DNA from 2 places in the Gemmiger qucibialis genome. Region 1 is predicted to be linked to the other one. Evidence: predicted binding sites of a transcription regulator. Region 1 holds the regulator's gene; the other holds the start of a gene.

Region 1 (15,021 bases):
GTTTGCGGTGCCCTCGGTTTTTGTGCGTTCCACCGCCCGCAAGGCGGCACCGCATATCCCGGATGGGCAGCTGATCGTGGATGTGGCCAAAGGCGTGGAGGAAAAAACGCTGATGACGATGTCCGAAATCATTGAGCAGGAGCTGGCCGCGGATGGCAAACACACCCACTGCAATGTGGTGGCGCTTTCCGGCCCCACCCATGCGGAGGAAGTGGCCCGCGATATGCCCACCTTGATCGTGGCGGGCAGCCCGGATGAAGCCGCCGCACGCAAGGTGCAGCAGATCTTTACCACCCCCACCTTCCGCGTGTATACCAACACCGACCGCCGCGGCGTGGAGCTGGGCGGCGCTGTCAAAAATGTGATCGCGCTGGCTGTTGGCATTGCGATGGGCCTGGATTACGGCGATAACGCCAAGGCTGCCCTTATCACCCGCGGCAACGCCGAGCTGGCCCGCCTGGGTGTGGCCATGGGCTGCAAGGCCGAAACTTTTGCCGGGCTTTCCGGTATGGGCGATCTGATCGTGACCTGCACCAGTATGCACAGCCGAAACCTGCATGCCGGCATGCTGATTGGCCGCGGAAAGGATGTGGAAACCGCCAAAAAAGAGGTCGGTCAGGTGGTGGAGGGCATCAATGCCCTGCCCGCAGCCTGCAAGCTGGCGAAAAAGTATAAGGTAGAAATGCCCATCGTGAATGCGGTGGATGATATTCTGTCCGGTCGGTTGGCCGCCCGCGATGCGCTGGCTACAATGATGGGCCGACAGCTGAAACAGGAATAATAACATGGAAAACAGAGATATTCGCATTGCTTTTTTTGATATTGACGGTACTCTGCTGCCGCCGGATCACCACCTGCCGGAATCCACCGTGGCGGCGCTCAACATTCTGCGCGCCAAAGGGGTGCAGCTTTACCTGGCAACCGGCCGCCCGCCGTACCACCTGCATTACCTGAAAAAGGATCTGCCGTTTGAATTTGACGGCATGGTGATGATGAACGGCCAATATTGCCGGGATAAGGACGGCTGCTTTTACGCTCACTCGCTGCCGCAGGAGGGACTGCGCGAGCTGCTGCCCTGGCTGGAAAAAACAGATATTGCGGTTTCCTTTGTGGAAGCGGATACCGCTTACATGAACCGCACCAATGCCCTGTGTGAAAACTTTTTGAAAGAGATCCCGCAGGAAACCATCGATCCGGCCCAGCGCTGCTTTACCTACCCGACGTATCAGCTCAGCGCATTTTTGAGCAGCGAGCAGGAACCGGAGTTCATGACTCACGTGCCCGGCTGCCGCGCTGTGCGCTGGAGCGAAGAATTTGTCGATATCCTGCCCGCAACCGGCGGCAAGGTGAACGGCTTGCAGGAAACGCTCAATCATCTGGGTCTTACGCGGGAAAACAGCATCGCCTTTGGCGATGGCGGCAACGATACCGAGATGCTTGCTTTTGCCGGGATCGGGGTTGCCATGGGCAACGCCTGGCCAGATGCCCGTGCCGCGGCGGATTACATTACCACCGATGTGGATAAGGACGGCATCTGGAATGCGCTGGAACATTTCGGGCTGCTGAAATAACCAATAAAAACAAGAGCATGTGCGTTTTTGGGGAAAGCCCGAAAAACTGCACATGCTTTTATTTTATTTCTTTAGGCAATACCGCACAATTCCCGCCTGACGGCTTAAGCACCGCTCCGGCGGCTGCGGCACGGCATCTGCGTTGCCAAAATGGCTCGATAATGTCGGGTTGCGGTACCCGCATCGTGCTTCGGGGGCAAAAGCCCCTCGCACTCTGCGACCGCTGCCCCTGCTTCGGTTCGCTGCATCCGCCACTGGCGGCGCTCACCTTTGCAGCATCCAGTATTATCTGCGCTTTTGGCTTAGCATCTGCCGCACATCGCTCGCCGTATCGGCACTTAGAATTATGCGGTATTGCCTTTATTATAATGGCTGTTCAACCGCAGGGCAGTGTCTCGCCTTCCAGCACCGCCTGCACCAGGGTATCGCCGTGATAGGTTAGCTCCAGATGGAAAAACGGTGCGCCCTCCGCCAACAGCCGAAGGAAAATTTTGTCCCCCTGCCAGATCGGCAGGTTCTCTACTTCGGGTTTGGGCACCCATTCCAGTGTGCCCTCGTTACAGTCGGTCAGCGTGCCGGTAAAATCGGTGCAGGTGTACAGGTGCATCCGCTCGGCGGGCCATGGCTCGCAAGTAAAATCCACAATGCCGCGGTAGGCGGGGGATTGCATCGTCAAGCCGGTTTCCTCCCACACTTCGCGCAGGGCACAGGCTTCGGCAGTTTCGCCGGGGTCAAGCTTGCCGCCCACACCGATCCATTTATCGTGGTTGACGTCGTTCTTCTTTTTAATGCGGTGCAGCATCAGATAGCAGCCGTTTTGTTCCAGGTAGCACAGAGTGGTTTGCAGCAGTTCAGCCATAGCGGAGCCTCGTTCCCTGTGTGCGGGGCACACAAAATATATTGGTATCAGTATACCACCCGGATAGTACAGGCGGCAAGGCTGCAGACAATGTGCGGGTGGCTATTTGGTGGGCAGGGAACCAATATCCTGAAATTTACGCGGCGCTCCGTTATAATATCTCCAAAATGGAGATGGCTTTGAGGGGAGCCGCAAAAAGGTGTTTGAAGCAGGCGTGAACGCCCACATTGCCAAGCCGTTCAGCGTGATGCCCTGCTGGCAGGGCTGGATAAAGCACTAACAAAAAACAGGCACGAACCATACATAAACCGCCGCACTTTCCATATAATAGGTATATTGTACAGAATATGGAAGGGCAGGAGGGTACCCCAATGAAAGCAACAGGAATCGTGCGCAGGATTGATGAGCTGGGGCGGGTGGTCATTCCCAAAGAGATCAGGCGAACCCAGCGCATCCGCCAGGGCGATGCACTGGAAATTTTTACCGCTGCCGATGGGCAGGTGGTGTTCAAAAAATATTCCCCGCTGGTGGAGCTGGGCGAACTGGCCGGGGTGTATGCCGAGGTGCTGGCCAAAAACCTGGGCCGCCCTGTGCTGATATGTGACAGGGAAAGCATTGTGGCCGCCACCGGCACGGGCAAAGGGCAGCTGCTGGGGCGGCAGATCAGCGATGCCGCCGCCCGGCTGCTGGCCATGCGCGGCCCTTACACCGCGCCGGAAACCGCTGCCCGCCGCATTACGGCCTTTGACAAAGGGGAAACGGTGCTGCTGTGCGTCTGCCCCATTGTGGTGCAGGGGGATGTGGAAGGCGGTGTGTTGCTGACCGGCCGCCCGCAGGATGCAGCCCCTGATACCGAGACCGCCCGCGCAGTAAACATTGCCGCGGCATTTTTAGCAAAGTGGATGGAAGAATGAACCGTTGGCCGGCATCACCCTGCTGTCTGGCGGGCAGCAAAACAAGGGCAACACCGCACAATTCCCGCCTGACGGCTTAAGCACCGCTTCGGCGGCTGCGGCACGGCATTTGCGTTGCCAAAATGCTCGATAAGACATCCAGTATTATCTGCGCTTTTGGCTTAGCATCTGCCGCACCTCGCTCGCCGTATCGGCACTTAGAATTATGCGGTATTGCCCAAGATAAAATAACAGAAAAACGCCGCGGCGGAGGGCAAAAACCACCCTTTGCCGCGGCGTTTGTGTCAAATCTGTTAAAGTTTGAAACTTTTTATGAAAAGGGCTTGACAGAACAAAGAGTTGGGATATAATAAATTTAGCACTCAGGAAGAGAGAGTGCTAAACAAGAAAAAGCAAACAAGGAGATGAGGGCAGCATGACGATGGATGCACGCAAGCAGCGCATTCTGGAAGCGATTGTTGCCATTTATTCTACCGGCGGCGAGCCGGTCGGCTCCGGTTTGCTGGCCAGCCACTTTGACATGGCACTTTCCAGCGCAACGCTCCGCAACGAGATGGCCGCGCTGACAAAGCTTGGCCTGCTGGAGCAGCCGCACACCAGCGCAGGCCGCGTGCCCAGCCCCAAGGGGTACCGGTACTACCTAGACCACCTGCTGGAAGCCCCCGCCGCCATAGCACTGAGCGCAGCGGACCGCGAAAACATTGACCGGCTGTTTGCCGATATGGACGTTGAGCCCGAAAAGCTGGCGCAGAGCGCCGCCCGCGCACTGGCCGATTATACCGGCTGTGCCGCAGTGGCTACCACCCCGCAGGCCGAGGATCTGTGCATCGCCCATTTTGAGGTCGTGCAGGTCGGGCGGTATTCCGCCGCAGTTTTGGCGGTTACCAGCTCCGGCGGTGTGCGCACCCGTGTGGCGCGTATCCACACCGGCTTGACGCGGGAGGATGCCGATGAGATGGCCCGCCTGCTGAACAGCAGCCTGACCTTTGTGGCACCGGAGGATCTGACCCCGTCGCTGACGGCAAGCCTGGTGCTTTCCGCCGGGCGCAGGCTGGCGCCGGTGGTGTTCGCCGCCGAAGCGCTGGTTCGCACCCGCCCGCAGTTTTACCTGGAGGGCGTGCAGTACCTGGCCAAGATGCCGGATGTGCGCACAAACCTTGGCGCGCTGCTGGAAGTTTTTTCTGACAACGAAGCGGCCCGCGCCCTGATCGAACCGGGCAGCGGCAAAGTGACCGCTACGTTGGGCGAGGATATCGAGCCCGCCATGCCGAACCTCTGCATCGTCAGCAAGCGTTACCTTGCGGGCGGCGGGCTGTACGGCACGGTGGCGGTGATCGGCTCCAACCGCATGGAGTACGAACACTTGATCCCCGTTTTGAATTATTTTGCAATTAAGTTAGGACAGTCAATGTCCGGTAAAAAGGAGGAGCAGACATGAGCGAAGAAACAAAGAAGCAGCCTGAAACTGAACAGGAACAGGCCGCTGCTGAAACAAAAGCGCCCGCGGCAGAATCCGATAAGCAGGAAGCTGAACCCGCTGCAGAAAAGACCGAAAAGAAAGACTGGTTCGGCAAAAAATCCAAAGAGCTGGAAGCCGTAAAGGCAAAGCTGGAAGCCGCCGAGCAGGCCAACACAAAGCTGAAAGACCAGATGCTGCGCACCGCTGCAGAGTATGACAATTACCGCAAGCGTTCCGCCCGCGAAGCTGACCAGAAGTTCAACGATGGTGTTTCCCACGCGGTCAACCAGATCCTGGCAATTCTGGATACGCTGGATATGGCAGCCAATGCCGAATGCACCGACGAAAACTATAAAAAGGGCGTTGTGATGACGCTGGACAAAGCCGAAAAAGCTCTGAAAACGCTGAACATCACCGAGATCGAATCCATGGGCAAGCCCTTTGACCCCAACTTTATGAACGCTGTTCAGCAGGTTCCGGCAGAGGATGGCCAGGAAAGCGGCACTGTGGTGCGCGTGTTCCAGAAAGGCTACATGATCGGCGATAAGATCATCCGCCATGCAACCGTGGTTGTGGCCGAATAACAAAGCATGAACCGGGCGCAAAAGCCCGTTCAGATATAGATTAAGACATTCACATTTCCATGTTTCCTGAAAGAGGAATATGAAAGGAGTTTTATATTATGAGTAAGATTATTGGTATTGACCTTGGTACTACCAACAGCTGCGTAGCTGTTATGGAGGGCGGCGAGCCCGTTGTTATCCCTAACGCTGAGGGTGCCCGTACCACCCCGTCTGTTGTCGGCTTTACCAAAACCGGCGAGCGTCTGGTAGGCCAGGTTGCAAAGCGTCAGGCTATCACCAACCCCGAAAACACCATCTCCTCCATCAAGCGTAAGATGGGCACTGCCGAGAAGGTTCACGCCGGCGGCAAGGATTACACCCCCGAAGAGATCAGCGCTATGATCCTGGCAAAGCTGAAGGCTGATGCCGAAGCTTACCTGGGCGAGCCCGTTACCGAAGCTGTCATCACCGTTCCCGCTTACTTCAACGACAGCCAGCGTCAGGCAACCAAAAACGCCGGTACCATTGCTGGTCTGAACGTAAAGCGTATCATCAACGAGCCGACCGCAGCTTCTCTGGCTTACGGCATTGATAAGGAATCCGACCAGAAGATCATGGTTTACGACCTGGGCGGTGGTACGTTCGATGTTTCCATCATCGAGATGGGCGATGGCGTTACTGAAGTTCTGGCTACCAATGGTGATACCCACCTGGGCGGCGATGACTTCGACCAGCGCATCATCGACTGGATGGCTGAGGATTTCCAGAAGGAAAACAACATCGACCTGCGCAAGGATAAGATGGCTGCACAGCGCTTGAAGGAAGCTGCTGAAAAGGCAAAGATCGAGCTGTCCAGCGCCACTTCCACCAACATCAACCTGCCGTTCATCACCGCTGACGCCAACGGCCCCAAGCACTTGGATATGACCCTGACCCGCGCAAAGTTCAATGAACTGACCGCTGATCTGGTTGACCGCACCATGGCCCCTGTCCGCAAGGCTTTGGCTGATGCAGGCCTGAAGGCTTCTGACCTGGCTAAGGTCCTGATGGTCGGTGGCTCCACCCGTATCCCCGCTGTCTATGACGCTGTCAAGAAGGAACTGAACTGCGAGCCGTTCAAGGGCATCAACCCCGATGAATGTGTTGCTGTCGGCGCTTCCATCCAGGGCGGTGTTCTGCAGGGCGACGTTAAGGGTCTGCTGTTGCTGGATGTTACCCCGTTGAGCCTGGGCATTGAGACTCTGGGCGGCGTTTGCACCAAGATCATTGAGCGCAACACCACCATCCCCACCAAGAAGAGCCAGATCTTCTCCACTGCTGCTGACAACCAGCCCAGCGTTGAAGTCAACGTTCTGCAGGGCGAACGTGAGTTTGCCCGCGACAACAAGAGCCTGGGTACCTTCCACCTGGATGGCATCGCTCCGGCTCCGCGCGGCGTGCCCCAGATCGAAGTTACCTTTGATATCGATGCCAACGGCATTGTGCATGTAAGCGCTAAGGACCTTGGCACCGGCAAGGAGCAGAGCATTACCATCACTGCTTCCACCAACATGAGCAAGGATGACATCGACAAGGCCGTTAAGGATGCCGAGCAGTATGCTGCTGAGGATAAGAAGCGCCGCGAAGATGTTGATACCCGCAACAACGCCGACCAGATGGTGTTCCAGACCGAAAAGGCTTTGGGCGAGCTGGGCGACAAGGTCTCTCCGTCCGAGAAGAGCGAGTGCGAAGCTAAGCTGAACGCCCTGAAGGAAGCCCTGAAGGGTACCGATATTGAGGCCATCAAGGCAAAGCAGGACGACCTGCAGAAGGCTTTCTACGCCATCAGCGAGAAGGTTTACCAGCAGGCTGCCCAGCAGCAGGGCCAGCAGCCGGGCGCTGACGCCCAGCAGGGCCCCACGGGCAATGCCGGTTCCGCCCCGAAGGATGACGGTGCTGTTGACGCTGACTTCCACGAGGTGTAAGATAACAGAATAAACAGGGGAACATCCCTGTAACCCAAAAGGCCGCCGCCAGGCAATTCCGGCGGCGGCCATTGTGGGGTTAAGCCCACAAAGCTGCGTCCCGTCCGTAGGGGCGCACAGCGTGTGCCCGCAGTGAAATCACGTTGTCGCTTGCAGGCACAGGCTGTACGCCCTTACGGACAAAGAACCGGCTGTTCCCATAGGGGAAAGGAATAAAAGTCAACTTACTTCAACACATAAAGGTGTGATCATATGGCAGAAAAAAGAGATTATTACGAGGTGCTGGGCATCGGTAAAAACGCCACGGATGCCGAGATCAAGAGCGCCTACCGCAAACTTGCCAAAAAGTACCACCCTGACCTGAACCCCGGCAATAAAGAAGCCGAGGAAAAGTTCAAAGAGGTCAACGAAGCCAACGATGTGCTTTCCGACCCGCAGAAACGCCAGCGCTATGATCAGTTCGGCTTTGCCGGCGTAGACCCCAACTATGCGGCTGCCAACGGCGGCGGTGCAGGCGGGTTCGGCGGTGGTTTTGGCGGCGTGGACCTGGGTGACATCTTTGGCGATATCTTTGGCGGCGGATTTGGCGGTGGATTTGGCGGCTTTGGCGGCGGTTCTTCCACCCGCACCGCCAATGCACCCCGCAAGGGCCATGATATTCAGGCCAGCGTGATCCTGACCTTTGAGGAAGCCGCCCACGGCTGCTCCAAGAAGATCACCATCAACCGCCAGGATACCTGCCCCGACTGCGGCGGCACCGGTGCGGCCAAGGGTACCAGCCCCGAAACCTGCCCCGACTGCGGCGGCCGTGGTTATGTTGTAACACAGCAGCGCACCCCCTTTGGCGTAATGCAGAGCCAGCAGCCCTGCAGCCACTGCGGCGGCCGCGGCACCATTATCCGCAACCCGTGCAAGACCTGCCGCGGCACCGGCAAGACCGCCGCGCGCAAGAGCCTGGAGATCAATATCCCCGCTGGTATTGATGATGACCAGAACATTGCACTGCGCGGCCAGGGCGATGCCGGTTCCAACGGCGGCCCGGCCGGCGATGTGATCGTGCATGTTACCGTTAAGGCCGACCCGATGTTTGAGCGTGACGGGTACGATGTTACCATCCATGTGCCCATCACCTTCAGCCAGGCTGTGCTGGGCGATGACGTTGAGGTGCCCACCGTGGATGGCCGCATTGTGCAGCATATCCCCGAAGGCACCCAGAGCGGCACCAAATTCCGCCTGCGCGGCCAGGGCATCCAGTACCTGAACGGCCGCGGCCGCGGCGACCAGTATGTGATCGTCGATGTTGAGATCCCTAAAAAGGTCACCCGCGCCCAGCGCGAAGCCCTGAAAGCTTTTGAGGACAGCATGAAAGAGGATAACTACGAAAAGCGCAAGGGCTTCTTCAAGAACCTGCGCGACCGTTTCTCGTAATGCAATAACATGCCCCCGCCTGGTAATGCAGACGGGGGTGTTTTTGTATCAGTTAATTATAGCAATATCACGACCTCTTTATGTGATTTTTACATAGATGGTATCATTCTCTAGCCTAAAAGCTAGAGGGAAAATGAGAAAAGTAAAGTGCAGTAAGGCTAATATTGCACTTTCGCCAATCATCATGTATAATAAAACTGTCTGTAAGCAACCTAAAGCAGGGGAGGGCTTCATGCAAAAAATCAAAGATTTCTGCAAGCGGCACCGCCTGCTGTGGCTGACTTTGCTGGTGGCGCTGGCTGCCGCCGCTGTGGCCGCGTGGGCCGGGTTTGACCTTGGCCAGCGGGTGGATAACCAGCCGGTGTATGAAATCGTCAACGATGATTATACCCGTACCGTTGTAATTCCTGCCACGGCGGACGCTGCAACGCAGGATGACGGCACAACCGGGTTGTACCTGCCCGTTCCGCTCAAAAGCGGGCAGCGCATTTACGGGGTTCGACTGGACCTGACCACCCATAATTGGGCGTTCCGGCAGGGCACCCTGTACGCTGCACTGCTGGATGCCGATGGCAACGCCGTGGCGAACGGTGAGCTGGACTGCATTACCATTAAAGATGACACCTTTGCGGCCATCACGTTTGATGCGCCCTATACCGCCCCCGGCACAGCCGATGCCGAAGCGGATTATGACCTGGCAAACCCCAACATGACCCTGCGTCTGTGGTATACCCCCGGCGATGACTGGGATGTGTACCACCTGCTGGGCCTTTGGACGGATGCCGACACCAGCCAGCAGATGACCCGCCGGAATGCAAACGGCACAACGGATTCCATCGTCGGGCATCCGGCATTGCAGTATGTCGTCAATGATTCCGGCAGCTGGTCCCATGTGATCTCCCGCCTGCTGGGCGTGCTGACCTTTGCGGCGGTGGTGGCGGGCTTTATCCTGCTCACCCACCGCGCCAAGCTGTGGCAGGTGGTGCTGGTGTGCGGTGCGGTGCTGGGCGTGGCGTTTGCCTTTTTAACGCCGCCCCTTGTCGGCCCCGATGAATACACCCACCTGGCCAAATGCTACCGCCAGTCCAGCACATTGCTGGGCCAGCCGGTGGCGGACGATGATGATATGCTGCTGGTGCGCAGCTGCGATGCTCCTTATTTCAAAAATCATACCGGTGATATCGGCATTTACGCTTACAAGGAAATGCTGGAACACCTGGGAGATGCGGGCTGCAGCGGTGAAACGACTGTCAGCTCCGATACCTATGTAACGGCGGACCCCATCAATAATACGCTCTACCTGGGTCAGATTGCCGGCATTACGCTGGCGCGCATGATGGGGCTTGGCTTCCATGGCATGCTGCTGTTGGGACGGCTGTGCAACCTGGCGCTGTACCTGGCATTGGCTGCGGCTGCGGTCAATATTGCACCCCAGCGGCTGCGCGGCATTTTTGCCGGTGTGGCACTGCTGGCCCAGCCCTTGCAGCTGGCGGGCAGTCTTTCGGCGGACGCCGCCGTGCTGGGGTATCTCTTCTGCTTTACTGCGCTCTGCCTGACCCTGCGCACCCGCCCGGCCCGCTGGCCGGAAACGGTGGCTGCTGTGGTGCTGGCGGCGCTCATCGGCCCGGCCAAGGCAATTTATCTGCCCGCCGTGCTGCTGATCTTTATGATTCCCGATGCCAACCTTGCCTTGCCCGGCAAGCGCTGGCCGGTTGGCCCCATTGCCAAAGTTCTGGCGCTGGTGCTGGCCGCTATCGGCTGGGTGCAGGTCAATATGGGCGCTGCTTTGTATGCAGCCCGCGATGTGGATACCGTGGGCATCCTGCGCGCCGGTGGTGCCGCCGCGGCTGGTGCCGCTTTGCTGGCGCTGCTGTACTGGAAAATCCGCCGCGACCCCAAAAAGAAGAAAATCTTTTTGGGTGCCATTGCCGCGGTTGTGGTGCTGGCCATCCCGGTTGGGCTGTATAAGCTGACCCACATGTGGGGCGGCTTAACGCCGGAACAGCTGGTTGGCTCCATTCAGGAAAACGGCGATTCCATCTACACCTATTCCGCCGGGTATATCTGCCGCAACCTGCCCAACACGGCCAAACTGCTGCTGCGCTCTTTCAGTGCGCAGGGGGCGCAGTGGGTGCAGGGCGTGCTGGGCACTGCCCTAGGCGAACCCATTGTGTATACCGTGGATGCCAGCTGGGTGCTGGGGGTTGGCTTTATCCTGGCTTTGCTGGCCGCGGCGCTGCCGCAGGCGGGTGAGACCGTACCTCTGGGCCGCCGCACCAAAGCGGGCGTTTGGGGTATTGTTCTCTGCGTGATTGCCCTTTCGTTCGTCACGGCGCTCAACTGGACCCCCATCAATTACACCACTATTTTTGGCCTGCAGGGGCGCTACTGGCTGCCCGTGCTGCCGCTGGTGCTGGCGCTGGTGCACCACAACCGCACCTTTGCCGTGCAAAAGCCCGCAGAGCGCAAGGCGGTATTTGCCATGCTCTGCCTGACATCGTTCGTCATTCTGCAAGGCGCGGGTTTGTACGCGACCTTCCAGATGCCGTCATAAATTATCATTTTATACGTTTTGTATAATGCAGAAAGGAACATTACCATGACTGTTACCCGTAATACCATCATTGCCGAAATCCTGCAGAACGATCCTTCCCAGGGCTGCGTGCCCATCTTTTTGAACACGGGTATGCACTGCCTGGGCTGCATGGCTGCCCATGGTGAGACCGTGGAGCAGGCCTGCATGGTCCACGGTGTGGACCCCGACGAACTGTGCGCCGAACTGAATGACTACTTTGCACACCTGTAAGCCTGTGCCGCACCTGGATGCGCGGCTGGCCGCCGCGGCTGCCTATGTGCGGCCCGGCCATATTGCCGCCGATATTGGGTGTGACCATGGAAAACTCAGTGCATGGCTGGCGGGCAGCGGTTGCTGCCCGCTTGTTTTTGCATGTGATCTGCGGGAAGGCCCGCTGCAAAAAGCCCGCATGACCTGCGCCCCCTGGGCGGATAAGATCCAGTTCCGCCTCGGTTCCGGCTTGAGTGTGCTGCAGCCGGGGGAGGCAACGGAGATCATCATTGCCGGCATGGGGGCCGAAACGGTGCTGGAAATCCTGGATGCCGCCCCCTGGGTGAGGAACGAACAGTATAACTTTGTTTTTGTACCCGCCACCAAGCACAGCGTTTTGCGCAAGGGCCTTGCCCAGCGCGGCTTTGCCTTAAAAAGCGAGACACTGTGCCGTGCAGCCGGGCGGCTGTATACCGTGATCAACGCGCAGTATACCGGCCGGGCAGCGGAGCCCACCGGCCTTGCATGCCTGTGCGGCAAAACGCAGGGCCAGCCCGAAGCCCAGGCCTACCGTGAACAGCAGCTGGTCAAACTGAAAAAATACCGCCTGGGCCTTGCACCCGGCCCGCAGGCGGATGGGGTGGATGCCCTGATACAGGAAATGGAGGATGGACTATGGCCGTAAAAGTACAGCAGGTACTGGAAATTCTGGAACAGATCGCCCCGCCGGAGCTGGCTTGCAGTTGGGATAACGTGGGCCTTTTGGTGGATGCCGGACGCCCGGTCACCTCCATTATGACGGCGCTGGATATTACCGCCGATGTGGTGCGCGATGCCGCCGAAAGCGGGTGTGAGCTGATTGTAAGCCACCACCCGGTCATCTTTGACCCGCTGCGCCGCGTGACGGCGGAGGATGTGCCCGCAATGCTGCTGCAGAACGGCATTTCGGCCATCTGCATGCACACCAATCTGGATGCCGCTCCCGGCGGTGTGAACGATGTGCTGGCAGACTTGCTGCGCATTGAGAACCGCCGTGATTTCGCCGATAACTGCGGCCGCATCGGCACGCTGAACGTGCCCACCACGGCCCAACAGCTGGCCGAAACCTGCAGCCGGATGCTGCACACCCACTGCAAGTTTGTGGAAGCCGATCACCCGGTAGAAAAGCTGGCCGAAGTGAGCGGCGCAGGCGGCAGCTATTTGCAGCAGGCCATTGACGAGGGCGCAGACTGCCTGGTGACAGGCGAAGCCGCCCACCACATTGCCATTTTGGCAAAGCAGAAAGGCGTGGGCCTGGTTGTTGCCGGGCACTGGGGAACGGAACACCCGGTGGTGTTTGCCCTGGCGGATGCCCTGACCGAGCGCCTGCCCAAAGAAGTTACTGTGGCCCCCAGCCTGGCCGATGTTGACCCTTACAGCTACCTGTAACCCCTGCGGCGGCTGAACACTATGGGGTGGGATGAACCCATCCTGCCGCGTGAGAAGTATGCTGTCGTTTTCATAAAACCCTGCCCCAAAAGAAAAGGAGTACCACCATGGCATTGGATGCCGCGACCCTTGCGCTGGTCGCAAATGAACTGAACAGCACCCTGCTGGATGCCAAAATTGATAAAATTTTTGAGCCGACGCGGGATGAAGTGCTGATGACCCTGCGCACCCGCACCCAGACGTTCAAGCTGCTGCTGTCTGCCCGCAGCGGCTCGGCGCGTGTCTGCCTGACCAAAGAAAGCTTTGAAAACCCGCTCACCCCGCCGGGCTTTTGCATGCTGCTGCGCAAACACCTGACCGGCGGCCGTCTGACAGGGCTGCATATGGAACCCGGCGACCGCATTGTGTTTTTTGACTTTTTGTGCACCAATGAGATGGGCGACCTGGTAACCAATACCCTGGCTGCCGAGCTGATGGGCCGTTACTCCAACCTGGTGCTGATCCAGAGCGGCAAGATCATCGATGCCCTCAAGCGCGTGGATTTTGAGGACAGCGAGATCCGCCAGCTGCTGCCCGGACTGCCGTATACGCTGCCGCCCAAACCCAATAAGCCGGATTTTCTGGCAACCAGCGCCGCCGCCATGGTGGCCGCTGCCTGCGAAAAAGACCTGCCGGTGGCTTCTGCTTTGGGCAAAGCGGTTGGCGGTGTCGGCCCCGTTGTTGCGCGGGAGGCTGTGTGGCGTGCCTTTGGCGGCGAAACGCCCCTGCTGGCCTGTGACCTGGACGAAGCACAGAAGCAGGCCCTGTGCGCCGCAATCGAAAACCTGAAGGATGAACACGCTGCAGGCGGCACCCCCACGGCGGTGCGCATCCCCCAGCCGGACGGAGTGAACAAGCCGGTAGAGTTCAGCTTTTTTATCCCGCAGCAGTACGGCAGTGCGGCCATTTTAACGCAGTACCCCACCTACAGCGAGCTGCTGGAGGATTATTACGCCACCAAGGACCGCGCCGAGCGGTTGAAGCAGAAGAGCCGCGAGCTGTACAAGGCGGTGCATAACCTGTACGAACGCGCTGTGCGCAAACAGTCCGCCCGGCGGGAGGAACTGGCCCAGAGTGAAAAAGCCGATACCCTGCGCCTGTACGGCGAGCTGCTGCAGGCCAACCAGTGGGCCATCCAGAAAGGCGACCGCCAGGCCACCGTGCAAAACTACTATACCGGCGAGGATGTGACCATCCGCCTGGACCCCCGCCTTGGACCCAACGAGAACGCGCAGAAATACTTCCGCGACTATAAAAAGAAGCAGACCGCCGGCCAGATGCTGAAAAAGCTGCTGCTCGAGGGAGAGGATGAGATCGAATACCTTGCCAATGTTCTGTATGAGGTGGAGACTGCCCCCGGCGAGCAGGCCCTGAACGAAGTGCGCGCCGAACTGAAAAGCCAGGGCTACCTGAAATACTATAAGCAGCGGGAACGCAAACAGAAACCGGCGGATTTCCTGCGCTACCGCTCCAGCGATGGCTTTGAAATTTTGATCGGGCGCAACAACCTGCAAAACGATAAGCTGACCCTGCACACTGCCCGCGGCAAGGATGTCTGGTTCCATGTACAGAAAGCCCCCGGCAGTCATACGGTGGTTATGAGCCGCGGCGAGGATGTGCCGGACACCACCAAACAGGAGGCCGCAGAGCTGGCTGTGCTGCACTCCAGCCAGAATGGCGGTGCCAAGGTGCCGGTGGATACCACCGAGGTGCGCAACATCTGGAAAGCCAACGGCGCCCGCCCTGGCATGGTGCTGTATAACGATTATACAACGGTCTATATTACCCCGCGCGCCGGGCTGGAAGAGCAGCTAAGGGAAAAATAAAGTAACATATGTTAATGAGATGACCACGCTAAGTGCGAGCGTGGTCATTTTTTTTGAATAAAGTAGGATATTTTTGTAAATAGGAGTGAAAAATGAAAAAACGTGTGGTATAATTTGAAAAGATGAGGAGAGGGAAAGTGAAATGAAAGTCTTAGTTACAGGTTTTGACCCGTTCGGAGGGGAAA
Region 2 (15,021 bases), on a different contig from region 1:
ACCCATTGACGCGGTAGGAAATGGTGGTATAATTAAGGCAATACCGCATAATTCTAAGTGCCGATACGGCGAGCGAGGTGCGGCAGATGCCAAGCCAAAAGCGCAGATAATACTGGATGTCTTATCGAGCATTTTGGCAACACAGATGCCGTGCCGCAGCTGCCGGAGCGGTGCTTAAGCCGCAAGGCGGGAATTGTGCGGTGTTGCCTTAAATTTCAGGCAACGAAACAGGGGGATTTGCGCATGATATATCTGGATTATTCGGCCAACACGCCGGTGGACCCCCGTGTGCTGGAAGTATACTGCCGCACCGAGCAGAATTTTATCGGCAACCCCAATTCCACCCACTGCGCCGGGCAGGCCGCCCGACAGGAGATGAACCGTGTGACCGGCCTGATTGCGGCACAGCTGGGGGTGCTGCCGGAGGAAATCATTTATACATCCGGCGCAACGGAAGCCAACAACCTTGCCTTAAAGGGCATGGCCCGCGCGGCCCGGCATGTGGGGCGGCATATCATCTCCACCCCGCTGGAGCATTCCAGCGTGGGGGCAACATTGACGGCCTTGCAGCAGCAGGGGTACGAGATCGATCTGCTGAACATTGGCCGGGATGGCAGAATTGACCTGGAACAGCTGGAAGAGCTGCTGCGCAAGGATACCGTACTGGTTTCCATCTGCGGGGTGGACAGTGAACTGGGCACCGTGCAGCCGGTGCGGGAGATCGCCGCGCTGGTGCACCGCTGCCCCAACTGCTGCCTGCATGTGGATGCCACCCAGGCCGTGGGCAAAACGGCCCTCTGGCTGGACTGTGTGGATACCATGAGCTTTACCGCCCACAAGTTTTACGGCCCCAACGGCATTGGCGTGCTGTACAAGCGCAAAGGGCTGGTGATCGAACCCCAGATGAACGGCGGGGCCAGCACTACCATTTACCGCAGCGGCACCCCCACCCTGGGCCTTGCCGCGGCTTTGCAGGCGGCGCTGGACCTTGCGCTGGATGAACAGCCCCAGCGCTGCGCCTGTGTACAGGCACTGCATGATACTTTGTGCGCAGAGCTGCAAAAGCGCCCCGGCGTGCGCATCAACAGCCCGGCGGGTGCGGTGCCGCACATTGTAAACGTGAGCGTGGCGGGCATCAAGGCCGGGGTGTTCCAGCAGGCGTTGAGCGGGCAGGGGGTATGTGTGTCCGTCAAATCGGCCTGCTCCACTGACGGCACACCGTCCAAGGCGGTGTTTGCCGTCAGCCGGGACCGCAAAAATGCGCTCAGCTCATGGCGCATCAGCCTGAGCCACCTGACCACCGAAGAGGAACTGAACGGATTTTTGGCAGCATTTGACCGCTGCCTGAAGGATTTGCAAAAGGAGAAATGACCATTGGAACGCCAGATGGAACCCTGCCAGCTGATTGAACGCAGCATTATCAAAAAATACCGCAAAGAGTTGTGGACCCCTTTTATTGTGGCGGTCAAGCGCTATGAACTGGTGCAGGCGGGAGATAAAATTGCCGTGTGCATTTCCGGCGGCAAGGACAGCATGCTGATGGCTAAACTGATGCAGGAGCTGCAGCGCCACAGCGATGTGCCCTTTGAGTTGGTGTTTTTGGTGATGGACCCCGGCTATAATGAGATCAACCGCCAGAAGATCGAAAGCAACGCCGCACTGCTGAATATCCCCATCACAATTTTTGAGACGGATGTGTTTGCGGTCGCCAACAACAGCGATAAATCCCCCTGTTACCTGTGCGCCCGCATGCGCCGCGGCTACCTGTACAAGAAGGCTCAGGAGCTGGGCTGCAACAAAATTGCACTGGGGCACCATTTTAATGATGTGATCGAAACAACCGTGATGAGCATGTTCTATGGCTCCCAGCTGCAGGCTATGCCGCCCAAGCTGCACAGCACCAACTTTCCCGGCATGGTGCTGATCCGTCCGCTGTACTGCGTGCGGGAGGAAGATATCATTGCCTGGAAACGCTATAACGACCTGGAATTCATCCAGTGCGCCTGCCGCTTTACCGAAAACTGCACCACCTGCGACAACGGCGGCGGTGGCTCCAAGCGGCAGGAAGTCAAGGTGCTGCTGCGCCGCCTAAAGCGGGATAACCCCAACATTGAGAACAGCATTTTCCGCAGCATCCACGGCGTTGCGCTGGATACCATGCCCGGCTACAAGACCGAAGGGCAGGAACATAGCTTTTTGGAGCGCTTTGACCGCGTGGAAGCAGAGCTGCAAAAAGAGTTAAAAGAAAAGCAGAAGCAGGAAGCAGATAAAACCGAATAAAAGCAAAACACATCCCCCGGCGGGCCGCCCAATACGGCGCTGCCGAGGGATGTGCTTGTTTATAAAGATATAAAATCAGATAAATTTGCCGGTCTGGCTGGCGGGGGTGTGGCGGATAACGTCCGGCGTGCCGGCGGCCACCACCGTGCCGCCCTGGGCACCGCCGCCCGGGCCCATATCAATGATGTAGTCTGCGTTGCGGATCACATCCAGGTCATGCTCAATGACGATGACGGTGGCGCCGTGCTCGATCAGGGTCTGGAACACGCCGAGCAGAACCTGCACATCGGCGGGGTGCAGGCCGATGGTGGGCTCATCAAAGACAAACAGAGAGTCCGACTGGGCTTTGCCCATTTCGCTGGCCAGCTTCAGGCGCTGGGCCTCGCCGCCGGAAAGGCCGGGCGTTTCCTCGCCAAGGGTCAGGTAGCCAAGGCCGAGTTCCTGTAAAACAGTCAGCCGCTGGCGCACCACCGGCCAGTCGGCACAGGCGGTCAGGGCAGTGTTCACATCCATATCCATCAGCTGCGGCAGGGAATATCTGGTTCCGGACTTGCTGGTGTAAAAAATCTGCCCGGCCTCCTTGGCATAGCGGGAACCGCGGCATTCGGGGCAGGGAATCTCCACATCCGGCAAAAACTGTACATCCAGGCTGATGCTGCCGGTGCCATCGCACACGGGGCAGCGCAGCTTGCCCGTGTTGTAGGAAAAATCGCCCGCTTTATACCCGGCCTGCCTGGCATCCGGGGTGGCGGCAAACTTTTTGCGCAGCTCATCATGCACATTGGCATAGGTGGCCACGGTGGAGCGCACATTGATGCCAATGGGTGCGGCATCGATCAGCTTGACCTGGGTGATGCCGTCCGGCACAATAGAGCGTATATGCTCCGGTAGATTTTGGCCGTGGATGGCGGCGTTCAGGCCGGGAACCAGGCTTTCCAGCACAAGGGTGGTCTTGCCGGAGCCGGAAACCCCGGTCACCACAGTCAGCCGCCCCTTGGGAATTTCGATGTCCAGCGGCTTTACGGTGTGGATGGCATTGGTGGAAAGCTGAATGCGCCCCAGCGCGAACAACTCGCTTTGCGGGGCCTGGGGTCGCAGGCACTGCGCTTTGCCCGCCAGGAACGGCCCAATGCGGGAAGCGGCGTTTGCTTCAATGGCCAGGATGCTGCCCTGGGCAATCACCTGGCCGCCGCCCGCACCGGCCTGCGGCCCCATCTCAATCAGCCAATCGGCTTCGGATAGAATCTGGGTATCATGGTCCACCAGAATGACCGAGTTGCCATCGTGGATCAGGTCCTGCATCACGCCGGTCAGGCCGGTGATGTTGGCGGGGTGAAGCCCAATAGAGGGTTCATCCAGCACATACAGAACGCCGGTAGTGCGGTTGCGCACCGCGCGGGCCAGCTGCATGCGCTGGCGCTCGCCGGTGGAAAGGGTAGCCGCGGCGCGGTCCAACGCCAGGTAGCCCAGCCCCAGGTCCATCAGCCGCTTGGCCACCGTTTGGAACGATTCACAGATGCTCTGCGCCATGGGGCGCATTTCTTCCGGCAGGGCGGCGGGAACCCCGCTTACCCAGGCAACCAGGTCGGAAAGGGTCATGCGGCAGGCTTCATCCAGCGGGATACCCTGCAGCCTGGGCGCGCGGGCTGCAGCGCACAGCCGGGAACCGCCGCAGTCCGGGCAGATATCCTGACGCAAAAACTTTTCCACCCGCTTCATGCCTTTTTCGTCCTTGACTTTGGAGAGTGCATTTTCCACCGTGCGTACGGCGCTGTAATAGGTAAAATCCAGTTCCCCGGCCTGCTCGCTGTTTTTGGAGTGGTAGAAAATGTGCTTCTTCTCAGCCGGGCCGTCATAGACGATCTCTTTCTCCACATCGGTCAGGTCGCGGAACGGCACATCGGTGCGCACCCCCATGGCGCGACAGACATCGGTCATCAGCGACCACATCAAAGAGTTCCAGGGGGCCACAGCGCCCTCGTCAATGGTCAGGCTTTCGTCCGGCACAAGGGTGGCGCGGTCAACGGTCTGTACGGTGCCGGTGCCGCCGCAGGTGCGGCAGGCACCCTGGCTGTTAAAGGCAAGCTCTTCCGCCGAAGGGGCGTAAAAGCGGGCCCCGCATTCGGGGCAGATCAGCTCCTGCCCGGCGGCCACGGCCAGGGTGGGCGCAAGATAATGCCCGTTGGGGCAGCGGTGGCTGGCAAGGCGGGAATACATCAGCCGCAGGCTGTTCAGCAGCTCGGTGCCGGTGCCAAAGGTGCTGCGGATGCCCGGCACCCCCGGCCGCTGGTGCAGCGCCAACGCGGCGGGAACATACAGAACCTCGTCCACATCAGCTTTGGGGGCCTGGGTCATGCGGCGGCGCGTGTAGGTGGAAAGTGCGTCCAGATACCGGCGCGAACCTTCGGCATACAGCACGCCCAGCGCCAGCGAAGATTTGCCGGAACCGGATACACCCGCAATGCCGACGATTTTGTTCAGCGGCACATCGACATCAATATTTTTTAGGTTGTGTACCCGTGCCCCGCGGATCTCAATATGATCGACCATACAAACAGCAGCCCCCCAGTTGGATTTATTATAAGGCAATACCGCATAATTCCCGCCTTGCGGCTTAAGCACCGCTCCGGCAGCTGCGGCACGGCATCTGCGTTGCCAAAATGCTCGATAAGACATCCAGTATTATCTGCGCTTTTGGCTTGGCATCTGCCGCACCTCGCTCGCCGTATCGGCACTTAGAATTATGCGGTATTGCCTTAAAACCATTATACCACAGGGGTGCAACAAAACAAAAAAAGCGGTGCCCCGCCCTGACCGATTGGGGTCAAGGGCGGGGCACCGCTGAGACTTATTCAGTTATGCCGCAAAGGCAGATCGGTTATTCACCAATTTCAACGCGGGTCACATCAGGTTCCTTCTTGGGAGCTTCCTTCGGGAAGGTCAACTCCAGGATGCCATCGGTGAACTTGGCGCTGACATCCTTGGGCTGCAGGTCGGTGCCAACATAGAAGCTGCGGCTGCAGGCGCCGGTGTAACGCTCCTGGCGGATATACTTGCCTTCGGGGGCCTTTTCGTCTTTATCCAGGCCCTTGGCGGCGCTGATGGTCAGGTAGCCGTTTTTCAGCTCAATGTGGATCTCATCCTTCTTGAAGCCCGGCAGATCAATGGCCAGCTCATAGTTGGTATCGGTCTCGCGGATATCAGTCTTCATCAGGTTGCGTGCATGCTTGCCGTACAGCGGGTTGCGTGCGTTCATCATACCAAAGGAATCGTCAAAGAAATCATCAAAAAGATTTTCACCAAAAACAGTCGGCAACATAAGTCATAACCTCACTTTGTAAAAATCTGGAATTTTATTTGGTGCCTCTCCGGGAAGTCTGACGCTTCCCGAGCCTTGCGGCTCCTTGGCGGTGTTTCCCGGAACGCTCTTGCGTTCCGCACCCCCTCTTTCAAGGTACGCTTTTATTATAACCCTAAAATTAGCACTGTCAATAGCAGAGTGCTAATGTTTACAACCTATGCAATGATTGTTCACAAAATATATAATATTGGAAAATGGCGGAAAAACCCGCCACAAAATAAGACGAACATTCGATATAAAACCATGGTGCGATAAAGCGAGAAACAATGCTGGATTTTGGATAACATAAAAAATTGGCAGAGAAACTATTCGATAAACAAGGCTGTGACAACGTAAGGCGGGGAGAAACAGCGGAATAAGGCTGCCGAACTGGGCCGTCCGCTGCCCGGCATGACCCAGTGGTGCGGGGGAAAAGCTGTGATTTTGAAGTTATTTAGCCCAAAGGACAATTTGACGGAAAAAAAGAAAGCAAAAACGGGGATGCGAGATGAAAAACGAAGAAACAGCTTAATAGAATAAGGCGATCGGCGGCAAAAATCCCCCTGATGCCGACAAAAAGTGCTTGCAAAATTTTGGCAGTATGCTATAATCAGAACAATCCAAACACGGAGCAAGGACAACGGGGTCCGCAGTGCAAAAGCTGCGGACCCCGTTCTGATTCTGGAGACAAAAGCATAAAAAGAACAAAAGAGATTTTGCTTTTGCACAAAGGCGTGCGGCACCCGCTTGACGGCGGGGCTGCGCGCTTTTTGTTTGGTCAGGAGATATCCGAGGCAACACCGCACAATTCCCGCCTTGCGGCTTAAGCACCGCTCCGGCAGCTGCGGCACGGCATCTGCGTTGCCAAAATGCTCGATAAGACATCCAGTATTATCTGCGCTTTTGGCTTGGCATCTGCCGCACCTCGCTCGCCGTATCGGCACTTAGAATTATGCGGTATTGCCCTGAGAGAAGAAAGCAGAACGAACATGAAAGAAAGAGGGGCTTACGATGAAAAAGGCAACACGGGTTCTTTCTCTTACCATGGCGGCGGCGATGGCGGCAGGCGTTTTGGGCGGCTGTTCTTCCAGCGCACAGGGCGGCACAGCCAGCACGGCAGATACTTCCAGTGCCGCTTCCACCACAGCATCCAGCGCGGACAGCGGTAATGTGATCCGCGTTGGTGTGGTCTGCTCCATGACCGGCGGCTCCGCTATTTACGGCGAGGGTGCCCAGAACGCGGTGGATATGGCTGTGGAGGAGATCAACTCCGGCGATTCCGGCTACACGGTCGAGATCGTCAACGGCGGCAAGGTGGCTGACGATGCCAAGGACGCCAAGCAGGCCATGAACGCTTACAACAAGGTCATGGCAGATTCCCCGGCCGCTATCGTGGGCAGCTTCTTCTCTTCCGTTACACTGCCTATGGCGACCCAGGCTGCCAATGACGGAATGCTGCTGCTGGCAACCGGCGCTACCAACGTGGATGTGACCCAGAAAGGCTCCACGATCTTCCGTAACTGTTTCATTGACCCGTATCAGGGCAAGATGGCCGCCCTGTTTGTTAAGAGCAAGGGATTCAGCAAGGTAGCCGTGATTTATGCCAAGGATGATGACTATTCCAACGGCCTGAAGGACGCTTTTGTAGAAAACTGCGAGGCCAACGGCATTGAAATTACCTATACCGGCGAGTGCATGAGCACTGATACTGACTTTTCCTCCCAGGCAGCACAGGCCGTGGCTTCCGGCGCAGAGTTTTTGTATTATCCCTGCTTCCTGGATACGGTACCGCTGTTTGTAGGCGCAGCGCGCAATGCGGGCTTTACCGGTACCATCATGGGCGGCGATGCCTGGGATGGCGCGGATACCACCGGCCTGGAAGACAAGTTTGATGACTGCTACTTTACCAACCACTACTCCAGCGAGGATACCGCCCCCGCCGTTCAGAACTTTGTACAGAAGTACACCGAAAAGTACGGCACCGAAAGCCTGAACGCCTGCGCGGCCCTGTACTATGACGCCATCTACATGCTGCTGCAAGCTGCCGAGAATGGTGGCGGCACCGATACCGCAAGCCTGGTAAAAGGCATGACCGGTATGGAGTTTACCGGCGTTGGCGGCAAGATCAAGCTGGACGAAAACGGCGACGCCATCAAGAGCATTGCATTCAACACCTTTGTTGACGGCAAGGTCAAGTGGTCTGAGACGCTGGATTCCGATGGCAACCTGGTTTCCTCCGCTGAGTAAAGTTTTTTAGTTTTCCCTAAACACCCCCTCCAGAGCAAAGGCGCAATGGTGCGCGCGGCAATGCAAGCAGCCGCGCGCACTTTTTTATTTTTTTTGATTCCCCCGAATCAAACATTCACAAAAAATGATAGGAAAGGTGAATGGACCATGACTGCATCATTATTTGTTCAGGGCCTGATCAACGGCCTGAACCAGGGCGCTATTTATGCGCTGATCGCGTTGGGCTACACCATGGTTTACGGTATCATCCGCATGATCAACTTTGCCCACGGCGATTTTATCATGATCGGTGCTTACACATTGTTTTACACCATCCCGCTGATGGTCGATGCGGGAATGCCCGCCTGGATGGCCGTGATTGTGGCCGTTGCGGTGTGCGCGCTGGTTGGTGTGCTGGTTGAGATCCTGGCTTACCGCCCGGTGCGCAAGGCCGGGCCCATGTCCGCCTTGATTACCGCACTGGCCATGAGCATCTTTTTGGAAAACCTGGCCATGGTGCTGTTTGGCGCCAAGCCGCACAACGTGCAGGCTATTTTCAGCCTGCCCACCATTACGGTCGGCGGGGTATCGCTGCCGCTGAACGTGCTGCTGACCATTGGCATCGGCGTTGCGATGATGCTTTGCATGCAGCTGTTTGTAAAAAAGACCAAGCTGGGCAAGGCCATGCGCGCCGTCCCGCAGGATAAGGATGCTTCCACCCTGGTGGGCATCAACGTGAACAAGATCATCACCCTGACCTTTGCCATCGGCTCCGGTCTGGCGGCGGTGGCAGCGCTGATGTACTGCTCTACCTACCCCCGCGTTACCACCGATATGGGCTCCATGATGGGCATGAAAGCCTTCATCGCCGCAGTTCTGGGCGGCATTGGCATCATCCCCGGCGCCATGATCGGCGGCATTCTGGTCGGCCTGATTGAAATTTTTGTCAAGCTGTTTGCCCCCGGCTGGTACGAAGCCGTTACTTACGGCACATTGATCGTGATCCTGCTGGTCAAGCCCGCCGGTATCCTGGGCAAGAACACCGGCGAAAAAGTGTAAGGGAGGGAGCAGAGCAATGAGTAAAAAAATAAAAGGCTCCTATCTTTTGGACGCTGTGGGCGTGGCGCTGGTGTTTGCCCTGTTGACAGGGCTGTTCGCCGCCAATGCGTTCGGCACCTCCACCACCTATATTCAGGGCATCTGCACCACCGCCTGCTACACCATCATCATGGTCACATCGCTGAACCTGGTAGTTGGCTTTATGGGCGAGTTCTCCTTGGGGCATGCGGGGTTTGTTTCGGTCGGCGCTTATGTCTCCGCCATTGTATCCGGCGCGCTGGCAGGCAAAGGGCTTTCGGATCTGGGGCTGTTCCTGATCGCGCTGCTGGTCGGCGGCCTGGCTGCGGGCATCATGGGCGTACTGGTCGGCATCCCGGCGCTGCGCCTGCGCGGCGACTATCTCGCCATTGTCACCATGGCGTTTGCCGAAATCATCCGCGTCTGCTTCTGCAACTTTTCCATCACCGGCGGCGGTAAAACAATGAGCGGCATCCTCAAGCTGTCCACCTTCCCGCGGGTATTCTGGATCATGGTGGTCTGCGTTGCCATCATGTACCTGTTCGTCCGCAGCAAATATGGCCGCACCGTGCAGGCCATCCGTGAGGACTACATCGCGGCTTCGGCTTCCGGCATCAACGTGACCTATTACAAGGTCATGACCTTTGCCATCAGCGCATTCTTTGCCGGCATCGGCGGCGGTATTTATGCCCATTACATGACGGCAATGATCCCCACCAACTTCAACTTTAACTATTCCGCAGAGCTGTTGAGCGAAGTGATCATCGGCGGCACCGGTTCGCTGACCGGTTCCATCATCGGCGCAGCGTTCCTGAGCGCTTTACCGGAACTGATGCGTGAATTTTCTACCTACCGCATGCTGGCCTACTCGGTGGTTCTGGTGCTGGTCATGCTGTTCCGTCCCGGCGGCATCTTTGGCCGGTGGGAGTTCAGCCTGACCCGCGCGCTGGAAAAACTGACCGGCCGCGGCACGGTAAAAGCAAAAGCAGAAAAGGGGGCCTGAACCATGGCACAACCCGTTTTGAAATGCCAGCACCTTGGCATCCAGTTTGGCGGCCTGAAAGCCGTGGATGATTTTAATATGGAAATCGGCGAATCCGAGCTGGTGGGGCTGATCGGCCCCAACGGCGCAGGCAAAACCACCGTGTTCAACCTGATCACTGGTGTGTATAAGCCGACCGAAGGCTCCCTTTACCTGAATGGTGAGCGGATGAACGGCAAAAAGACCCACCAGATCGTTCATGCAGGCATTGCCAGAACTTTCCAGAATATCCGCCTGTTCAAAAAAATGACGGTGATCGAAAACGTCAAAGCTGCCATGCTGGAAGAACTGACCTACAACATGCCGCAGGCCATCTTCCGCACCAAGGCGTACTGGCAGCAGGAAGCCGCCGCCACCGCACGCGCCAAAGAGCTGCTGCAGGTGGTGCACCTTTCCGGCAAGGAGGACCTGGAGGCCGACAACCTGCCCTATGGTGAGCAGCGCCGCCTGGAGATTGCCCGCGCGCTGGCCACCAACATGAAGCTGCTGCTGCTGGACGAACCGGCCGCCGGTATGAACCCGACTGAAACGGAGGAACTGCTGGAGATTATTGATTATATCCGGAGCGAATTCAAGGTATCGGTGCTGCTGATCGAGCATGACATGAGTTTGGTCATGAAAATCTGCGAGCGAATCCAGGTGCTGGACTTTGGTACCACGATCGCTTCCGGCACACCGGCAGAGATCGCCAATGACCCCCATGTGATTGAAGCATACCTGGGCAAAGACAAAGAGGAGGAGGTCGAAGCGGATGCTTGAAGTAAAAGACCTTCATGTCAATTACGGCGCGGTACACGCGCTGAACGGCATATCGCTGCATGTGGATGACGGCGAGATCGTATCCCTGATCGGGGCAAACGGCGCGGGCAAAACCACCACCCTGCGCACCATTACCGGGCTGGAAAAAGCTGCGTCCGGCAGCGTGATGTTTGACGGGCACGACCTGCGCAAGGCGGAACCCAGCAAGATCATTACCTACAAGCTGGCCCATGTGCCGGAAGGGCGGCATATCTTCCCCCAGATGACGGTGGAAGAAAACCTGGAAATGGGCGCTTATGCCGACCCGGCCGGGATGGAAGAGACGATGAAGGATGTGTATAAGCGCTTCCCCCGTCTGGAAGAGCGCCGCCGCCAGCTGGCGGGCACACTTTCCGGCGGCGAGCAGCAGATGCTGGCCGTAGGCCGCGCCCTGATGGCAAAGCCCAAAATGATTTTGATGGATGAACCTTCGATGGGCCTTTCGCCCCTGCTGGTCAAAGAGATCTTTGCCATCATTCAGGAAGTAAACAAGCAGGGCATCACGATCCTGCTGGTGGAGCAGAACGCAAAGATGGCGCTGGCCATCTCGGACCGCGCCTATGTGCTGGAAACCGGCAACATCAGCATTGAGGGCAACGCCGCGGATCTGCTGAACGACCCGCGCGTGAAGAAAGCCTATCTGGGCCAGTAAGGAGGGGTGGAAAATGTATCCCAATTATCCGTATTTTGCAGTCGCCATTACCCGCACCTGTGGTTCGGGCGGCGGCAGCTACATTGGCAAGCAGCTGGCAAAGGCATTTGACATTGACCTGTATGACCGCAAGCTGCTGCGCCTTGCCTCAGAGGACAGCGGCATCAGCGAGGAACTGTTTGCCCACGCCGATGAGAACACCCGCAAAACCATGCTGTACCGGGTTTCGGAACGGGTGTATGACGGCAGCATCATCCCGCCGGAAAGCGGCAACTTTATCAGCGATGAAAACCTGTTCAACTACCAGGCCAAGGTGCTGCGGGAGCTGCTGAACGAGGAAAGCTATATCTGCGTGGGCCGCGCGGCGGACTTTGTTCTGCGGGATAAGCCCAACGTGCTGACCGTGTATGTGGATGCCCCCTATGACTGGCGTGTGGAGCGCGAGATGAAGCGCCAGGGCATTGGCAGCAGCCAGGCCAAGCACTATATTGACAAGCTGGACCGCTACCGTGAAAGCTATTACAAATACCACACCGGCCGCCAGTGGAAGCGGGTGGAAAATTATGACCTCTGCCTGGATTCCGCCGCCATTGGGCTGGATAACTGCGTGGAGCTGATTAAAAAAGTGATTGAACTGAAATTTGATGGGAAAGCCAAATAACGGCTGAACATAAAGGCAACCAAGATGAGAGGAGTAAGGGAAAATGGAATCCATTGCATATTATGATGGCAAAATCGGCGCACCGGAAGAATTGATGGTGCCGTTCAATGATCGCGTTCACTTTTTTGGCGATGGCTGCTACGATGCCACCGTTGGCGCGAACGGCAAGGTATACCTGCTGCAGGACCACCTGGACCGCTTTTTTACCAGCGCCAAGGCACTGGATATCAACATCCCGATGAGCAAGGCCGAGCTGGGCAGGCTGCTGACCGACCTGCTGGCCAAGGTGGACAGCAAGGTCAACTTTGTATACTGGCAGGTCACCCGCGGTGTGGAGCCCCGCAACCATGTGTATGAGGAAGGCGTGCCCGGCAAGCTGTGGGTTTCCATCCGGCCCAACACCCTGAACGACCCCGACAAGCCCATCCGCCTGAACTCTGAGGAGGACACTCGCTTTTACCACTGCAACATCAAAACGCTGAACCTGCTGCCCAGCGTTATGACCGCCCAGCGCGCCAAGCTGGCCGGCATGAGCGAGACCGTGTTCCACCGCGGGGATATTGTAACGGAATGTGCGCATTCCAACGTTTCAGTGCTGAAAGACGGGATTTTCTATTCCCACCCGAACGATGAACTGATTTTGCGCGGCATTGCCAAGACCCATATGCTGCAGGCCTGCTACCGCCTGGGCATTACCGTGATGGAAAAACCGTTCACGGTGGATTTCCTGCGCGATGCGGATGAGATCATCGTGACCTCCTCCTCCAACTTCTGCCTGCATGCCTGCGAGTTTGAGGGCAAGCCCGCCGGCGGCAAGGACCCCGCTACCCTGAAAGCCATCCAGGATGAAGTGCTGAAAGAGTTCTATGACTATACCGGCTGCGAAAGTCTGTGGGGCTGAAAAGGGGGAAAACACCATGACCCGTGACGAACTGGAAAAACGCAATGTAGGCGAAAACCTGGATGCCATCATGTGTCTGGACCCCCGCGGTTACGGGGTGTGCCGCATTTTGTACGCGGGCAGCCGGGCATATACCGGGGAGCCGACCGCTATGCACGCAGCCGAAGCGTTGTGCAAAGCTATCCACCCCGGCGATCCGGTGTATATCCTGGTCGGGTTTGTATTGCTGCCCCACAAGGTGCCGGAAATGGACGGTTCTGTCAGCGCAATTCTGCTGGCGCGGTCTCTGGTATTGGCCTTTGGGGCAAAGCCGATCATCGTCTGCCCGCAGGACAGCGTGGAAGCCTTTAAGAAATGCGGCAATGTGGTGGGTCTGCATGTGTATGAGGACCTGGATACCGCCATGGAGCTGCCGCTGAGCCTTGGCGTTGTGGCCTTTACCAAAGATAAGGCCAAAGCCCCCGCCCAGGCCAAAGCGCTGGCGGATAAGATTTTACCAGCAGCGGTAATCTCGGTGGAAGCCTGCGGCGGCAACGCCAAGGGTGTTTACCACAATGCGGTGGGCAAGGATGTGACCGCACTGGAAGCCAAAAGCGATGTGCTGTGGAACGAACTGCGCGCCCGCGGCGTGCCCAATGTGGCCATCGGCGATCTGGGCAATGAGATCGGCATGGGCACCATTGGGGAGCACATTAAAAAATATGTGCCCTTCACCGCCCCCGGCGAATGCCAGGACGGCTGCTGCGGCGGCATTCTGGCCGCAAGCAGCACCGATAACATCATCACGGCAACCTGCTCTGACTGGGGCTGCTATGCGCTGATGGCCGCGCTGGCCTACCTGAAAAAGGATATGGACATCCTGCACCGGGAGGAGATGGAAAGCGAGGTCATGCGGGTGCTTTCCCGCAATGGCATGATCGATATGACAGGCTCGCTGCTGCCGGGTGTGGATGGGTTTGATACCCGCATGAACGTTGGCATTGTCAGCATGATGCGGCAGTGCACGGCGTATGCGGTGCGGTATTCCCACAATTCGGACCACTGGTTCGGCCCGGTGCTGGCAAAGAAATTTTTTGAGCAGGCATAAAGCAGGTTGTGCTATAATAGGCACATTGGCCTTGGTCAGGAAGCAGTGAACCCAAAACGGCACGTTTAGGGACCGTAGGGGCGCACAATGTGCGCCCGCGAACCCTTAAAGCGTTTCGCAGCCCAAACGTCGGCGGGCGAGCAATGCCCGCCCCTGCGAAAACGTATCGGTTCGACATGCGGGACGATGCAAGCATCGTCCCCTACAAATGGGGTAGAGCGGTATACTCAAAACGATATGTTTGCCTTATAGAGAACGTAGGGGCGCACAATGTGCGCCCGCTAACCTAAAGGTACAGCACACTTCCTGACCAGCCCCAAAATACCGGACGCAAAGGGGATTTTTGTTATGATCCAGTTTACCCCCGTGGGGGACAGCGGCGTGCTGGCCGTCTGCGGCAGTGAGATCAGTGAACAGGTGAACGCGCAGGTTATGGCGCTGGATGCCGCTGTGCAGGCGGCGCAGCTGCCCGGCGTGGTGGAAACAGTGCCCACCTATGCGGCGCTGCTGGTCACGCTGGACCCTTTGCAGACCGATGCCGATACCCTGATCCCCGCGCTGCGCCGTCTGTGGGACGCTTTGCCCCCGGTCAGCAGCACCGCGGCCGGGCGGCTGGTGGAGGTGCCGGTGTGTTACGGCGGAGATTACGGCCCCGACCTGGCCTTTGTGGCACAGCACGCCGGGCTGACCGAACAGCAGGTCATCGACATCCACTGCGGGCGGGACTACCGCATTTTTATGCTGGGGTTTCTGCCGGGGTTCCCGTACCTGGGCGGCATGGATGAACGCATTGTCTGCCCCCGGTTGCAGACCCCGCGCACCAAGATCCCCGCGGGGGCGGTGGGCATTGGCGGCAAGCAGACGGGCATCTACCCGCTGGCTTCCCCCGGCGGGTGGCAGCTGATCGGCCGCACGCCGCTGCGCCTGTTTGACCCGGCTGGCGGCGGCAAACTGCCT

The links. The regulator HrcA, encoded in region 1, represses chaperone genes, less so after heat shock. The targets are predictions, from matches to a motif close to TGTTAGCACTCNNNNNNNNNGAGTGCTAACA.
Region 2: a site for HrcA is predicted at 5,758-5,788, ahead of PG062_RS11560 (Hsp20/alpha crystallin family protein). Genes of this name have one in related genera too.

Annotation. Positions count from the first base shown of each region.
Region 1 is NZ_JAQFEN010000001.1:574,525-589,545, reverse strand. It holds gene PG062_RS02715 (NAD(P)H-dependent glycerol-3-phosphate dehydrogenase) at 1-781, shown strand, start outside; gene PG062_RS02710 (Cof-type HAD-IIB family hydrolase) at 786-1,571, shown strand; gene PG062_RS02705 (NUDIX hydrolase) at 1,948-2,430, opposite strand; gene PG062_RS02700 (stage V sporulation T C-terminal domain-containing protein) at 2,802-3,344, shown strand; gene PG062_RS02695 (hypothetical protein) at 3,467-3,694, shown strand; gene hrcA (heat-inducible transcriptional repressor HrcA) at 3,760-4,782, shown strand; gene PG062_RS02685 (nucleotide exchange factor GrpE) at 4,779-5,387, shown strand; gene dnaK (molecular chaperone DnaK) at 5,486-7,330, shown strand; gene dnaJ (molecular chaperone DnaJ) at 7,583-8,758, shown strand; gene PG062_RS02670 (DUF2142 domain-containing protein) at 8,991-11,312, shown strand; gene PG062_RS02665 (DUF1858 domain-containing protein) at 11,358-11,564, shown strand; gene PG062_RS02660 (class I SAM-dependent methyltransferase) at 11,542-12,228, shown strand; gene PG062_RS02655 (Nif3-like dinuclear metal center hexameric protein) at 12,219-12,971, shown strand; gene PG062_RS02650 (Rqc2 family fibronectin-binding protein) at 13,079-14,836, shown strand; gene pcp (pyroglutamyl-peptidase I) at 14,979-15,021, shown strand, end outside.
Region 2 is NZ_JAQFEN010000008.1:26,697-41,717, forward strand. It holds gene PG062_RS11545 (cysteine desulfurase family protein) at 244-1,371, shown strand; gene PG062_RS11550 (tRNA lysidine(34) synthetase) at 1,375-2,280, shown strand; gene PG062_RS11555 (excinuclease ABC subunit UvrA) at 2,356-4,830, opposite strand; gene PG062_RS11560 (Hsp20/alpha crystallin family protein) at 5,159-5,599, opposite strand; gene PG062_RS11565 (ABC transporter substrate-binding protein) at 6,632-7,867, shown strand; gene PG062_RS11570 (branched-chain amino acid ABC transporter permease) at 8,015-8,905, shown strand; gene PG062_RS11575 (branched-chain amino acid ABC transporter permease) at 8,922-9,926, shown strand; gene PG062_RS11580 (ABC transporter ATP-binding protein) at 9,930-10,724, shown strand; gene PG062_RS11585 (ABC transporter ATP-binding protein) at 10,717-11,415, shown strand; gene PG062_RS11590 (cytidylate kinase-like family protein) at 11,429-12,076, shown strand; gene PG062_RS11595 (aminotransferase class IV) at 12,120-12,977, shown strand; gene PG062_RS11600 (DUF4392 domain-containing protein) at 12,994-14,064, shown strand; gene pxpB (5-oxoprolinase subunit PxpB) at 14,413-15,021, shown strand, end outside.